One region of the Zoogloea sp. GW822-FHT05C07 genome, then DNA from elsewhere that is predicted to be linked to it. Evidence: riboswitches for the same ligand, from Rfam matches in the RefSeq annotation. Region 1 holds a riboswitch; the other holds the start of a gene.
What was found. Region 1 has a riboswitch for cobalamin ahead of AC3QL2_RS24150 (ribonucleoside-diphosphate reductase subunit alpha). Riboswitches for the same ligand answer to the same signal wherever they lie in the genome.
Positions count from the first base shown of each region.

Region 2: it holds a riboswitch for cobalamin, as region 1 does, so the genes downstream of both, AC3QL2_RS11235 (TonB-dependent receptor domain-containing protein) here and AC3QL2_RS24150 (ribonucleoside-diphosphate reductase subunit alpha) in region 1, are expected to answer to the same signal.

Region 1 is NZ_CM179510.1:5,263,924-5,271,129, forward strand. Features, by position in the region: gene AC3QL2_RS24135 (OmpP1/FadL family transporter) at 1-540, opposite strand, end outside; gene AC3QL2_RS24140 (TetR/AcrR family transcriptional regulator) at 863-1,555, opposite strand; gene prpF (2-methylaconitate cis-trans isomerase PrpF) at 1,701-2,942, shown strand; cobalamin riboswitch at 3,068-3,267, shown strand; gene AC3QL2_RS24150 (ribonucleoside-diphosphate reductase subunit alpha) at 3,401-6,187, shown strand; gene AC3QL2_RS24155 (ribonucleotide-diphosphate reductase subunit beta) at 6,184-7,206, shown strand, end outside.
Region 2 is NZ_CM179510.1:2,380,967-2,388,172, reverse strand. Features, by position in the region: gene AC3QL2_RS11255 (adenosylcobinamide-GDP ribazoletransferase) at 1-327, opposite strand, end outside; gene cobT (nicotinate-nucleotide--dimethylbenzimidazole phosphoribosyltransferase) at 362-1,408, opposite strand; gene AC3QL2_RS11245 (protease inhibitor I42 family protein) at 1,517-1,825, opposite strand; gene cobU (bifunctional adenosylcobinamide kinase/adenosylcobinamide-phosphate guanylyltransferase) at 1,935-2,483, opposite strand; cobalamin riboswitch at 2,587-2,833, shown strand; gene AC3QL2_RS11235 (TonB-dependent receptor domain-containing protein) at 2,966-4,780, shown strand; gene AC3QL2_RS11230 (FecCD family ABC transporter permease) at 4,843-5,826, shown strand; gene AC3QL2_RS11225 (ABC transporter ATP-binding protein) at 5,823-6,605, shown strand; gene cobO (cob(I)yrinic acid a,c-diamide adenosyltransferase) at 6,738-7,206, shown strand, end outside.

The sequences.
Region 1 (7,206 bases):
ATTGACGCGGTAGGCGACGGACGGATTGACGTTGATGTGGCGGATGCGGGTCTTCTGGCCGGAGAAGCGTCCGACGAAGGTGCTGTCGTATTCCGTCTCGTCGGCAAAGGTCGGCCCTATTCCAAGACCGAGCCGCCAGTCCGACGACAAGGCGTAGGCGTAATAGATCGCCGGTACCGCGTGCGCACCACCGCCGTTACCGCCCGAGTCACCGACCGGATGGAAGGCACCGGTGGGCGCGCCGGTCAGCGGATTGATGACCGGCATGGGCGTCGTCCCATCGTTCGTGAAACGCGTGCTGCGGTTGATCACCGTCGTTACCGCACTGAAGCTGTGGGTGCCCGACAGCATCGTCATCCCGGCCGGATTGAAATAGATCGTGCTGGCGTCCTCGGCAACGGCGGCCTGACCGGCATAGGCCGTCCCAAGCCCTGAACCGTTCTGCTCCATGAGCTGGAAGCCGGCGGCGCCTGCCGAACCGGAAAAGGCCAGCGCCGATATGAGCAGCGGGATAGCGCGGGGTTGCAGCATGTTTCGCATCAAGTCGTCTCCTTTTGTACTTTTGTAATAAGCAAGAACATCGAAACCGAAATGCACAAACGTTCGTTTTAATCGAGAGGCAAAAAAACAGCCCTGCTACACCGAAGGCTTCTTGGATCAGAACTGTTCAAACGTTCGTTTTATATTAAGGAGCCTTCATCGCGGCGGCAAGTCTTTTTTGCGTGCCGGCGATGCAGATCGTCAGATGCAGATCGTCAGATGCAGATCGTCAGATGCAGGTGGCGGAGCGCACGTCCCGGCGCTCCAGATCCGGCTCCGGCCCCTGCAGCCCGAAGCCTCGGGGAGCCAGCCGGACGGCGCGTCAGTCCGCAGCGCCCTCGAACTGCGGCAACGGCGCCCGCAAGCCGCCGAGCAGGAAGGACATCAGGCGCGGCAGCAGACGGTCGAAGCGGTCCATCTCCGTTTCATCCTCGATCTGCCAGTCGGTCACCACCCGCAGCGCATCGATGCCGGCAATCGCGAACGAGGTGGCGCCGAGCATGAAGTGGAAGCGCCAGACGATCTCGGACTTGGGCACATCCGGCAGCGCCTTGAACAGCGCCTCCTTGTAGCGCTCGACGACGGTGCGGTATTCCCGGGCGAGGAAGGTGTGGATGAACTCGGTGGGCTCCGTGAGGGTTCGCCCGAGCAGACGCAGGAAGGTCATGCCGCCGCGGGCCTCGTTGTCGGCCAGGCGCAGCAAAGTCCCGAAAAAGCCATCCACGATCTGCGACGGCTTGAGGGGCTTGCCCGCCGACTCCCGTTCCAGCGTATCGAGGATGCGCATGCGCTCATCGTTCAGCCAGTCGAGCCGCCGACGGAAGACTTCCTGCATCAAGGATTCTTTGGAGCCGAAGTGGTAATTGACCGCCGCCAGGTTGACGGCCGCTCCGCTGGTGATCTGGCGCATCGACGTCCCGTCGTAGCCGTTGGCCATGAAAAGGCGCTCGGCCGCATCAAGAATTCGTTCGCGGGTATCCGCATTGGGGGTTTCGCCAGCTTTCGGTGCAGCCACTTCTGATACTCCGTCCTCGTACAGTCGTTTGAACATAAAGTGATCCGTACATGGATGCAAGCGCCGACACGGCCGCGGATGCGCCTTTCCCCGCCTACAATGCCGCGCTGATGATTCTCCGCCGCGCACCGGCAAGGAAGCAGACATGACCCGCAGCGTCACCCATCCCGCCTTTCCGGCGCAGATCCGCATCCCCGCCACCTACATGCGCGGCGGCACCAGCAAGGGCGTGTTCTTCCGCGTAGACGACCTGCCGGAAGCCTGCCGCGCGCCGGGGCCGGCCCGCGACCGCCTGCTGCAGCGGGTGATCGGCAGCCCCGATCCCTACGGCAAGCAGATCGACGGCATGGGCGGCGCCACCTCCAGCACCAGCAAGGTGGTGATCCTGTCGAAGAGCACGCGGCCCGATCACGACGTGGACTACCTGTTCGGCCAGGTCGCCATCGACGGGGACTTCGTGGACTGGTCCGGCAACTGCGGCAACCTGTCGGCGGCCGTCGGCCCCTTCGCCATCACCGCCGGTCTCGTCGACGCGTCCCGCCTGCCGGCTGATGGCCTGGCCACGGTACGCATCTGGCAGGCCAACATCGACAAGACCATCATCGCCCATGTCCCGCTGCGGGATGGGCAAGTGCAGGAAACCGGGGATTTCGAGCTGGATGGCGTCAGCTTTCCCGCCGCCGAGGTCGCGCTGGAATTCGTCGATCCAGCTGACGAGGGTGACCGCGAGGGTGGCAACGACAGCGCCGCCCTCTTCCCGACCGGCCGCTCGGTGGACGAGCTGGAGCTGCCCGAAACCGTCATCGCCGGCGGACGCCTGCGCGCCACGCTGATCAACGCCGGCATCCCGACAATCTTCGTGAACGCCGCGGATCTGGGCTACCAGGGCACCGAACTGCAGGACGCCATCAACGGCGACGCCGCCGCGCTGGCCCGCTTCGAGGCCATCCGCGCCCACGGCGCCCTGCGCATGGGGCTGATCCGCAGCCTCGACGAAGCCGCCACACGGCAGCACACCCCGAAGATCGCTTTCGTTGCCCCGCCGGCCGATTACGTGGCCTCCAGCGGCAAAGCCGTCGCCGCCGCGGACATCGACCTGCTGGTGCGCGCGCTGTCGATGGGCAAGCTGCACCACGCGATGATGGGCACGGCGGCGGTGGCCATCGGCACTGCCGCAGCCATCCCCGGCACCCTGGTCAATCTCGCCGCGGGCGGTGGCAAGCGCAACACCGTGCGCTTCGGCCATCCGTCCGGCACGCTGCGCGTCGGCGCCGAGGCCCAGGCCACGGACAGCGGCTGGGTGGTCACCCGCGCCTCCATGAGCCGCAGCGCGCGCATCCTCATGGAAGGCTGGGTACGCGTACCGGGTGATGCGTTCCCAGCTTAGCTGGCCAGGATGGGGCGCCGCGCCACAGGGGGGCACTGCAAGCCAACCTACTATCCATTGATTACGGAGCGGTAAAAATAACTAGATAGCGGCCTCATCGATTGACATCCCCATCAATCGCCGCCTAAACTCCGCCCCGTCATTGGTTCCCCGCCAGGGGATGAAAAGGGAAGCCGGTGCGAGACCACGGTCTCAATGCCGGCACTGCCCCCGCAACTGTAATCGGCGAGTTTCGTGCCCCCACAGCCACTGGATGCGCTCCGGGAAGGCCGGCACGACACGCGGACCCGAGAGTCAGGAGACCTGCCATGGCCCAATCCTTTTGCGCTTTTGGGGCGGGGTGTCCCTGAAACGAGGAGTCTTGCCGCCGTCGTGCGGCGGGCCGCCCTGCCGGGTTCCCGCTGCCGCGCTCCAATTGCTCCCTCGGCTCTCCGCCCCCCCGGACACGGAGAACCCGCTTGCAGACCGCCATCCTGAAATCCTCGCCGAGCCACGCCGGCAGCCATGAAACCGCCGTCGCCGCGCTGCAGGTCATCCGCCGCAACGGAGCCGTCGTCACCTTCAACGCCGACAAGATCGCCGTGGCCATGACCAAGGCCTTCCTCGCCGTGGAGGGCAACGCCAGCGCCGCCTCGTCCCGCGTCCGCGAGATCGTCGGCCGCCTCACCGACACCGTACTGCGCGCCCTCACCCGCCGCCTGCCCGACGGCGGCACGGTCTCCATCGAGGACATCCAGGACCAGGTCGAACTGGCCCTGATGCGCTCCGGCGAGCACGACGTGGCCCGCGCCTACGTGCTGTACCGGGAACGCCGGTCAGCGGAACGGGCCGCCGTGCCAGTCGACAGCGCGGCCGCGACTATCCTCCACGTACTGGACGGCGAGCGCCGCATCCCCCTCGACACCGCCCGCCTGCTCGCCAACTGCCGGGCCGCCTGCGCCGGCCTGGGCGATGGTGTCAGCCCCCAGGCCATCCTCGACCACGCCCTCCGCAACCTCTACGATGGCGTTCCCCTCGCCGACGTGGACCAGGCGCTGATCCTCGCCGCGCGCGGCCTGATCGAGCGCGAACCCGGCTACAACCAGGCCACCGCGCGCCTGCTGCTGGTCAGCCTGGCGCGGGAAGTGCTGGGCCACGGCGTGCAACTCGATGCGCTGGCCGGGCTGTACGCCGAGCAGCTGCCGGAATTCGTCGGCCGCGGGATCGCCGCCGGGCTGCTCGACCCGCGCCTGGCCGACTTCGATCTAGCCCGCCTCGCCGCCGCCCTTCGCCCCGAACGCGACCTGCAGTTCGGCTACCTCGGCCTGCAGACCCTCTACGACCGCTACTTCCTGCACGTGGACGGGCGCCGCATCGAGCTGCCGCAGATCTTCTTCATGCGCGTCGCGATGGGCCTCGCCCTCAACGAGATCGACCGGGAAGCCCGTGCCATCGAGTTCTACGCGCTGATCTCGAGCTTCGACTTCATGTGCTCGACACCGACCCTGTTCAACAGCGGCACGCGCCATTCCCAGCTGTCCTCGTGCTACCTCACCACGGTCTCGGACGACCTGGAAGGCATCTACCAGGCGGTCAAGGAGAACGCACTGCTGCAGAAATACGCCGGCGGCCTCGGCAACGACTGGACCCCAGTGCGCGCCCTCGGCAGCCGCATCAAGGGCACCAACGGCCACAGCCAGGGCGTGATCCCCTTTCTGAAGGTGGTCAACGACACCGCCGTCGCCGTAAACCAGGGCGGCAAGCGCAAGGGCGCGGTGTGCGCCTACCTGGAGACCTGGCACCTGGACATCGAGGAGTTCCTCGACCTGCGCAAGAACACCGGTGACGAGCGGCGGCGCACCCACGACATGAACACCGCCAACTGGATTCCCGACCTGTTCATGAAGCGGGTGCATGAGAACGCCGAATGGACCCTGTTCTCCCCGTCGGACGTACCCGACCTGCACGAGCGCTACGGCACCGACTTCGAAGCCGCCTACGTCGCCTACGAGGCCCGCGCCGACGCCGGCGGGCTGCGCCTCTTCAAGCGCCTGCCGGCCGTTCAGCTGTGGCGCAAGATGCTCACCATGCTGTTCGAGACCGGGCACCCGTGGATCACCTTCAAGGACGCCTGCAACCTGCGCTCGCCGCAGCAGCACGTGGGCGTCGTGCACAGCTCCAACCTGTGCACCGAGATCACCCTCAACACTTCCGACAGCGAAACCGCCGTCTGCAACCTGGGTTCGGTCAACCTGCCCGCCCACCTCAAGGACGGCCAGCTCGACACCGACAAGCTGGCCCGGACCATCCGCACCGCGCTGCGCATGCTCGACAACGTGGTGGACATCAACTTCTACGCCACCCCCAAGGCCCGCCGCGCCAACCTGCAGCACCGTCCGGTGGGGCTCGGCATCATGGGCTTTGCCGACTGCCTGTACGCCCTCGGCCTGCCCTACGCCTCCGCCGAAGCGGTGGAGTTTGCCGACCGCAGCATGGAGGCCGTGTGCTACCAGGCCTACTGGGCCTCCACCGAGCTGGCCCGCGAGCGCGGCCGCTACGCCAGCTTCGACGGCAGCCTGTGGGACAAGGGCATCCTGCCGCTGGACAGCCTGGACCTGCTCGCCGAGGCGCGCGCCGGCCACCTGGACGTGAACCGGGACAGCCGCCTGGACTGGGCCGCGCTGCGCGAGCGCATCGCCCGCCACGGCATGCGCAACTCCAACTGCGTCGCCATCGCCCCGACCGCCACCATCTCCAACATCGTCGGCGTGTCGGCCAGCATCGAGCCGGCCTACCAGAACCTCTACGTCAAATCCAACCTGTCCGGCGAATTCACGGTGGTCAACGAAGCGCTGGTCCGCGACCTGAAGGCGCTGGACCTGTGGGACGAAGTGATGGTCGCCGACCTCAAGTACTTCGACGGCTCGCTGGCCCGCATCGACCGGGTGCCGGACGAACTCAAGGCCCGCTACGCCACCGCCTTCGAGATCGACCCCGCGTGGCTGATCGAAGCGGCGGCCCGCCGCCAGAAGTGGATCGACCAGGCCCAGTCCCTCAACCTCTACCTCGCCACCCCGTCCGGCCGCAAGCTGGACGAAACCTACAAGCTGGCCTGGCTGCGCGGCCTCAAGACCACCTACTACCTGCGCACCCTCGGCGCCAGCCAGATGGAAAAGGCCGGCGAACGGGAGCACACCGCGCCCGCTAGCGAAGACGCCCCGCGCTTCTGCTCCATCGACAACCCGGAATGCGAGGCCTGCCAATGAACGCCCCCTTCAACGACTGGGACACCCCCGTGCGCCCGGCCGGCGCGCCGCAGTCCGCCGCGCTGGCCCCGGTGAATGCCGCCGACAAGCGCATCGTCGGCGGTCATACCGACATCAACCAGCTCGCGCCCTTCAAGTACCCGTGGGCCTGGGAGTTCTTCCTCAAGGCCAACCGCAACCACTGGACGCCGCTGGAAATCTCCATGGCCCAGGACGTGCACGACTACCACCACAAGCTCACGTCCGCCGAGCGCCACGTCTTCGAGAACGTGCTGGCCTACCTCACCACCTCCGACATCCTGGCCATGCGCAACATCGGCCTGGCGGTGATGGAGAAGATGAGCGCCCCCGAGCTGCAGATCTACCAGGCCCGCCAGGTGTACGAGGAGGCCCTGCACACCTGGACCTACCAGCACTGCATCGAATCCATCGGCCTCGACCAGCAGGAGATCTACAACCGCTACCGGGTCGTGCCGGCCATCCACGGCAAGATCGCCCTCGCCAACCGGCGCCTGGAGCGGGTGATGCGCCCGGACTTCGACCTGCGCGAGCGGGACAATCTGCACGAGTTCGCGCTGTCCTACTTCTTCTTCGCGGCGATCTTCGAGGGCTGCTGGTTCTACAACGGTTTCTCGCCGATCTTCGCGCTGCAGCGCCGTGGCCTCATGAAGGGCGCCGCGGAACAGCTCCAGTACATCATGCGCGACGAAGTCCTGCACTGCGCCTTCGGCATCCGCGTGGTGCGCGAACTGCTCAAGGAAGAACAGCTCACCCTCGACCCCGCCGCGCTGCGCACCCTGTGGGACGAGGCCGAGGCCGCCGAGCGCGCCTACGCCGACTACATCCTGCGCGACCCGATCCTCGGCTACAACGCGGAGCTGCACACCGCCCAGTTCCGCTTCATGGCCAACCGCCGCGCCCGCCAGGTCGGCCTCGCGGAACCCTTCCCCGGCGCCGAAAGCGTGCTCCCATGGCTCGACGAACAGGCCAATCTGCGCAAGGAGAAGAACTTCTTCGAG
Region 2 (7,206 bases), 2.6 Mb from region 1:
CCGCGAGTCCTTCATGATCGCCAGCGCCTGGTCCTTGGTCCACCCGCCACCGAGGCCGTCGCAGGTGTCGGCCCAGCCGTCCTCGTGGAAGGCACCGGTGGCGCGGACGGTCGCCGCCATCGCCAGCACCACCGCCAGATCCACCGGCAGCAGCTGCGCCGCCAGCCAGTAGGTCGCCGCGCCGATCAGGCCGATCAGCCAGCCGACCAGCGGCAGATAGCGCGCCGCGCGGCCCAGCTTGTCCGGCGCGAAGTCCACCCAGCCCGGCACCGGCAGGCGGCTGAAGAACGCGATGGCGATGAAGATCAGCTCGAGCTGGGCGCGGATCATGACGATGCGGCGGACTGGCGGCCGGCGGGGTTCACGCGTCCTTGCCGCTGACGCCGGCGGATTCGAAGCTGGCCATTTCGTTGAGGAAATTGACCGCCGCCTGCACCAGCGGGAAGGCCAGCGCGGCGCCGGTGCCCTCGCCGAGGCGCAGGTCGAGCTGGACCAGCGGCGCGGCGCCCAGGTGGGCCAGCTGCACGGCGTGGCCAGGCTCTTCGGAACGGTGCGCGAACACGCAGTAGTCGATGATCTCCGGCGCGATCTCGTAGGCCACCAGCAGCGCGCTGGTGACGATGAAGCCGTCGATCAAGAGCAGCATGCCGGCTTCGGCGGCGCCGAGCATCGCACCGGCCATCATCGCGATCTCCAGGCCGCCGTACTCGGTCAGCGCTTCCAGCGGATCGCCACGGCGCCCGCCGCGGGCCACCGCCTTGGCCAGCAAGGCGCGCTTGCGCTCCAGGCCGGCGTCGTCGAGGCCGGTGCCGCGGCCGATCACCACGTCCAGCTCGGTGCCGGTGAGGCAGTGGGTCAGCAGGGACGCGGCGGCGGTGTTACCGATGCCCATCTCGCCGAAACCGATCACGTTGCAGCCGTCGGCGGCCAGGCCGCGGGCCAGCTCGCGGCCACGAGCCAGCGCGGCGTCACGCTGGGCGACGGTCAGCGCCGGCTCTTCCAGGTAGTTGGCGGTGCCCGGCGCCACCTTGGCGTCGATCAGGCCGGGACGGTTGCCGAAGTCGTGGGCCACGCCGGCATCCACCACCGTCAGGCCCATGCCCATCTGGCGTGCGAAGACGTTGATTGCGGCGCCGCCGGCGAGGAAATTCTCGACCATCTGCCAGGTCACGTCCTGGGGATAGGCGGACACGCCGGCCTTGGCCGCGCCGTGGTCACCGGCAAACACCAGCATGTGCGGCCGGCGCAGCTCGGGGCTGAGGGTCTGCTGGATCAGGCCGATCTGGCGGGCCAACGGCTCGAGGCGGCCGAGGGCGCCGAGGGGCTTGGTCTTGGTGTCGATGCGCTGCTGCAGCGCGGGGGCGAGAGACTGGTCGGGACGGACGATGGCGTAGGTCATGGGACGCATCTGCGGACGGTGTCGAGGCCGCGGATGCTAGGACGCCCAAACCATTTGTTCAAGCGCCAACGCGCCTGGACAGCCGCCCCGCGATATCCGCCGGACGGCCGGGAAGCCTTAATTGGCGCGGTTTTGCCGACCCATGGAACGGACCTGCAGGACGACCCGGCGGCTGTTGCGCACCTCGCGCTCCCACGCGCGCTTTAGCACGAAACGCAGTTCGTAGTCGCCGGCCACCTCGCCGATCACCGAAAAGACCTGGCTGCCGTCGCACGGCTGCGCGGCCGTCGCCTGGCTTTCCTCAAGGCAGACGCGGACCGCGCCGTTGGCGCCGTCCACGTACCAGGTGGCGCCGCTGCCCGGATAGGACGGCAGCGCGATGCGGCAGATCTGCCCGACGTTGCTGGCAAGGCGTTGAGTGCTCATGGTGTGGATTCCCGTTTGCTTTTTTTAGGGGATCCATGGTGCCCTGCAGCAAGCTGACACCGCTATGCGGCGGGACATGACCGGGCTGTGACCTATTACCGCCCGGCCCTCAGGCCCCCTTGAGGATCAGCGGCAGGCCCGCGGCGACGAAAGTCACCCGTCCGCAGAGGGCGGCCACGGCCTGGTTGAGGCGCCCGGCCTCGTCGCGGAACAGGCGGCCCAGCGGGCTTTCCGGCACCAGGCCGAGGCCCACCTCGTTGGCGACGAAGATCACCCGCCCCGGCAGCCGCGGAATCAGTTCGAGCAGGGCCGAGCGCTCGCGGGCAAAGGCCGGCAGCAACTCGGCGCCGGCAGCGGGCGGCAGGTTCTCAGCCCCGTCGAGCAGGTTAGCCAGCCACAGGGTCAGGCAATCGACGACCACGCAGCGCTCCGCCGACGCCGTCGCCTGCAGCGCCTCCGCCAGCGCACGCGGCGCTTCGACGACGTTCCAGCCGGCGGGGCGGTCGACCTGGTGGCGGGCGATGCGCACGCGCATCTCTTCGTCCAGCGCCTCGGCGGTGGCGATCACATGCACGGCCAGGCCGCTGGCGGCGGCAGCCTGCTCGGCGTGGCGGCTCTTGCCGGAACGGGCGCCGCCCAGGATAAATTCAGATGACATAAGAAGGCTCCAGTTGATTGACGTAAACGTCAACCAAATTCGGGAAGTGACTGATTTTGGTGGTATTATCGCCGCCGTTGTCGCCACAGGGCCGAATCGGTCCGGCGACACGCGTGCTCCAGGTGCTCCAGCGGCCATCCAGGCCAGGAGTTAAACGGGAAACAGGTGCGCGTCCTTCCACGGAAGCCGCAATGCCTGTGCTGCCCCCGCAACGGTAAGCAAGCGCCAGACGCATCACACAGCCACTGGGCCCACCGGGCCTGGGAAGGCGATGCGTCCTGTCCGGTCGGCATTGTGCCGCACCGGCTCGGCTTGTGAGCCCGGATACCGGCCTCGATCACACAACAGCGGAAGTGCCACGGGGTGGTGGCAATGCGCGCGGCCGTGATCCTGTCCGGCCTTCTGCGGCTACTCCCCGGCATTTCCAGACGCAATCCACCCGAGTCGGCGGGGACGCCACCGGGTCCGGGAGAACCTGACAGATGATCATCCGCCTTTCCACCGCCGCCCTCGCGGTCGCTTCCGCCTTCCCCGCCATTGCGCTGGCTGCGCCGGCCGAGCAGCCCACCGTCGTCGTCACCGCCACCCGCCAGGCCCAGCGTGCCGACGAGTCGCTGGCCGACATCACCGTCATCGAGCGCGAGCAGATCGAACGCGCCGGCTCGACCTTCTCGCTGCCCGAACTGCTGGCCCGCCAGCCCGGCATCCAGATGGCTTCCAGCGGCGGCCCCGGCAAGGCCACCGACATCTTCATCCGCGGCGCCAGCCCGCGCCAGACCCTGCTGATCGTGGACGGCATGCGCCTCGGCTCGACGACCCTCGGCACGCCGAGCTGGCAGGACATCCCGCTGTCGCAGATCGAGCGCATCGAAATCGTCCGCGGCCCGGCCTCCGCGCTGTATGGCGCAGATGCCATCGGCGGCGTGATCCAGATCTTCACCCGCAAGGGCGAAGGCGCACCGAAGGTGGACGCCTTCGTCGGCATCGGCAGCTACGGCACCCGCGAAACCTCGGTCGGCGTGTCCGGCGGTACCGACAAGCTGTCCTACTCGGTGCGCGGCGGCTATGCCGAGAACGATGGCTACAGCGCCATCTACAGCAAGGCCAAGCAGCCCTTCTACTACAACCCGGACAAGGATCCGTACCGCAACAGCAACTTCTCCGCCAACCTGGGCTATCGCCTGACGGACGGCCATGAAGTGGGTGCCTCGATCCTCTACGCCACCAGCCGCAACCACTACGACTCGGGCGTCGGCTTCGACAACTACAACAACAATATCCAGAACGCCTGGAACCTGTTCACCCGCAATCGCCTCACGGACGTGTGGACCAGCACCGTGCGCTTCGGCCAGTCGGTGGACGATTCGAAGGACTTCGCCTCCTACGCCCCCAACGGCGCGTCGATCAAGACCACCCAGCAGCAGTTCATGTGGCAGAACGACATCCGCCTGCCGGTCGGTACCCTGCTCGCCGCCTACGAGAACCTGCACCAGAAGGCCGTCAACCAGGACACCTTCGACGTCAGCCGCACGATCAACTCGGCCCTGCTCGGGTGGACCGCCGGCTTCGGCCCGCACAAGGTCCAGCTCAACGCCCGCCACGACGACAACAGCCAGTTCGGCGGCAAGACCACCGGCTACGCCGGCTACGGCTACCAGATCCTGCCGACGCTACGCGTGCAGGGCAGCATCGGCAACGCCTTCCGCGCGCCGACCTTCAACGAGCTGTACTACCCGGGTTACGGCAACGCCAACCTGAAGGCGGAAAGCGCCTACAACAAGGAAGTCGGCCTGCTGTGGGAACAGCACGGGCACAGCGTCAGCGCTACCTATTTCCGCAACCGCATCAGCAACCTGATCGTCAACGACCAGAACTTCATCCCGCAGAACGTCGGCAGCGCCCGCCTAGAAGGCATCAGCCTGGGCTACGGCGGCCAGCTCGCCGGCTTCGACATCGTCGCCAATATCGACTTCCTCGATCCGAAGGACCTGGACACCGACAAGCGCCTGCAGCGCCGCGCCAACAAGACCGGCAACCTGGCAATCAGCCGCAGCTTCGCGGCCCTCACCGTGGGCGCCGAATGGCAGGGCGCCGGCGGCCGCTACGACCGCACCAACGAGGTCAACCCAATGGGCGGCTACGGGCTGGTAAACGCCTTCGCCAAGTACGCGCTGACCAAGGAGCTGGGCCTCGAAGCACGGGCCAACAACATCCTCGACAAGCAGTACGAAACCACCTGGGGCTACAAGACGGCCGGCGCCAACGTCTTCTTCGGCGTACGCTACGCACCGAAATAAGCCCCATGCACGGAGGGACCATGGCCGACGGGCACACCGCCGCCCGACATCAACCGGTGAGCATGCGCCACATGCGCCTGCGCGCCCGGCTGGTCATCACCGGCCTGATGGCAGCGGCGCTGGTAGCCTTCGCCTGGTCCCTGTCGGCTGGCGCCATGCCGGTGTCCGTGCAGGACATGCTGGCAGCGCTGGGCAACGGTGAAGGCAGCATGGAGGCGGACATCATCCGCCAGCTGCGCCTGCCCCGCGCCATCGCCGCCTTCGCCTGCGGCGGCCTGCTGGCCCTGGCCGGCACGCTGATGCAGGTGCTGCTGCGCAACCCGCTGGCCGATCCCTACGTGCTGGGCATTTCCGGCGGCGCGGCGGTTGGCGCGCTGGGCGCGATCGTGGCCGGCGCGACGGCCGGCTGGATCGACGGCGGCGCTTTCATCGGCGCCCTCGGCGCCACGCTGCTGGTGTTCGGCCTCGCCCACGGCGACGGTTCGTGGACGCAGACCCGTCTGTTGCTCACCGGCGTGATCGTCGCCGCCGGCTGCGGCGCGGCGGTGGCCCTGATGCTGAGCCTAGCCCCCGAAGGGCGGGTCAAGGGCATGCTGTTCTGGTTGATGGGCGACGCCAGCAACGCGACCCGCCCTTGGCCGGCACTGGCTCTGCTGACCCTCGGACTGCTGGCCGCCCTGCCCTTCGCCCGCGAACTCAACCTGCTGGCCCGTGGCGAAATCACTGCCCGTGCCCTCGGCGTGCGGGTCGACCGCCTGCGTGGCCTGGTCTACGGCCTCGGCGCGCTGCTCACCGCAGTGGCGGTGACCACCATCGGCTCGGTGGGCTTCGTCGGCCTGATCGTGCCGCACCTGGTGCGTCTGGCCATCGGCAACGACCAGCGCCTGCTGCTGCCCGCCGCCACGCTGGCCGGCGGCGTGCTGCTGTGCGCCGCCGACACCGCCGCGCGCACCGTAGTGGCACCGATCCAGCTGCCGGTCGGCGTGCTCACCGCACTGATCGGCGTGCCGGTCTTCCTGTTCCTGCTGGCGAAACATCCGCGATGAAGATGGACGTGCGCCCATCGATCCTCGCCACCGAGCGCCTCAGCGTGCAGGTGGGCCGCCGCGACGTGGTGCGCGCTCTGGATTTCACGCTGCAGGCCGGCGACACCCTGGTGATCCTCGGCCGCAACGGCGCTGGCAAGACCACCCTGCTGCACACTCTGGCCGGCCTGCGCGCGGCCACCGATGGCGCCGTGCTGCTGTCCGGCCAACCCTACGCGGCCTGGCCGCGCGGCCACGAAGCCTGCCTGCGCGGCCTGCTGGCCCAGAGCCAGCCCGATTTCTTCAGTGCGACGGTACTCGAAACCGCCCTCGTCGGCCGCCACCCCTACCTGGGCCGCTGGGACTGGGAAGGGCCGGAGGACGAGGCGATCGCCCTCGCCGCGCTGGCTAGCATGGGCCTGGGCGGCTTCGCCGAGCGCCAGGTGCCGACGCTGTCCGGCGGCGAGCGCCAGCGCCTCGCCATCGCCACGCTGTTGGTCCAGCGGCCGCGTCTGTATCTGCTCGACGAACCGCTGGCCCACCTAGACCTGCACCATGAAGTCGCGGTGCTCGACCACTTCCACGAGCTGGCCAGCGCTGGCGCCGGCGTGGCAATGGTCCTCCACGACATCAACCTGACCGCCCGCTACGCCAGCCACGTTCTGCTGCTCGACGGCGAAGGCGGCCATATCTTCGGCACGGCCGCCGAAGTGCTCACCGCCGAGCGCCTGTCGGCGGCCTTCGGCCATCCGCTGCGGGCCGTCGCCGACGGTACGGCAACGCTGTTCGTCCCAGCCTGAAAGCCGCTGGACACAGTCCAGACCTTTACTGTGCCTGTTGTACCTGTGGGGCGAACTCGTTTTCCCCACAAGAAATCCACAGGAAACTCACAAGAAAACCACAAGCCCTCCAACGAGCCCACAAACACCACCATGACCAACCACGACACATCCTCCGACACCGAACGCGATGCCCGTCACAAGACCCGCATGGAACGCAAGAAGGCCGTCGTCGACGCCGCCATCGCCGCTGCCACCGACCAGCGCGGCGTGCTGCTGGTGAACACCGGCAACGGCAAGGGCAAGTCCAGCGCTGCCTTCGGCGTGCTGGCGCGGGCCCTCGGCCACGGCCTCAAGGCCGGCGTGGTGCAATTCGTTAAGGGCCGCTCCGACACCGGCGAGGAAGCCTTCTTCCGCCGCCAGCCGGAGGTCAGCTGGCACGTGATGGGCGACGGCTTCACCTGGGACACCCAGGACCGCAGCGCCGACATTGCCAGCGCCAAGGCTGGCTGGGAACAGGCGCGGGCCTTCCTGCGCGATCCGGAGATCGGCCTGGTGGTACTCGACGAGCTCAACATCGTCCTCAAGTACGCCTACCTCGATGTGAACGAGGTGATCGCCG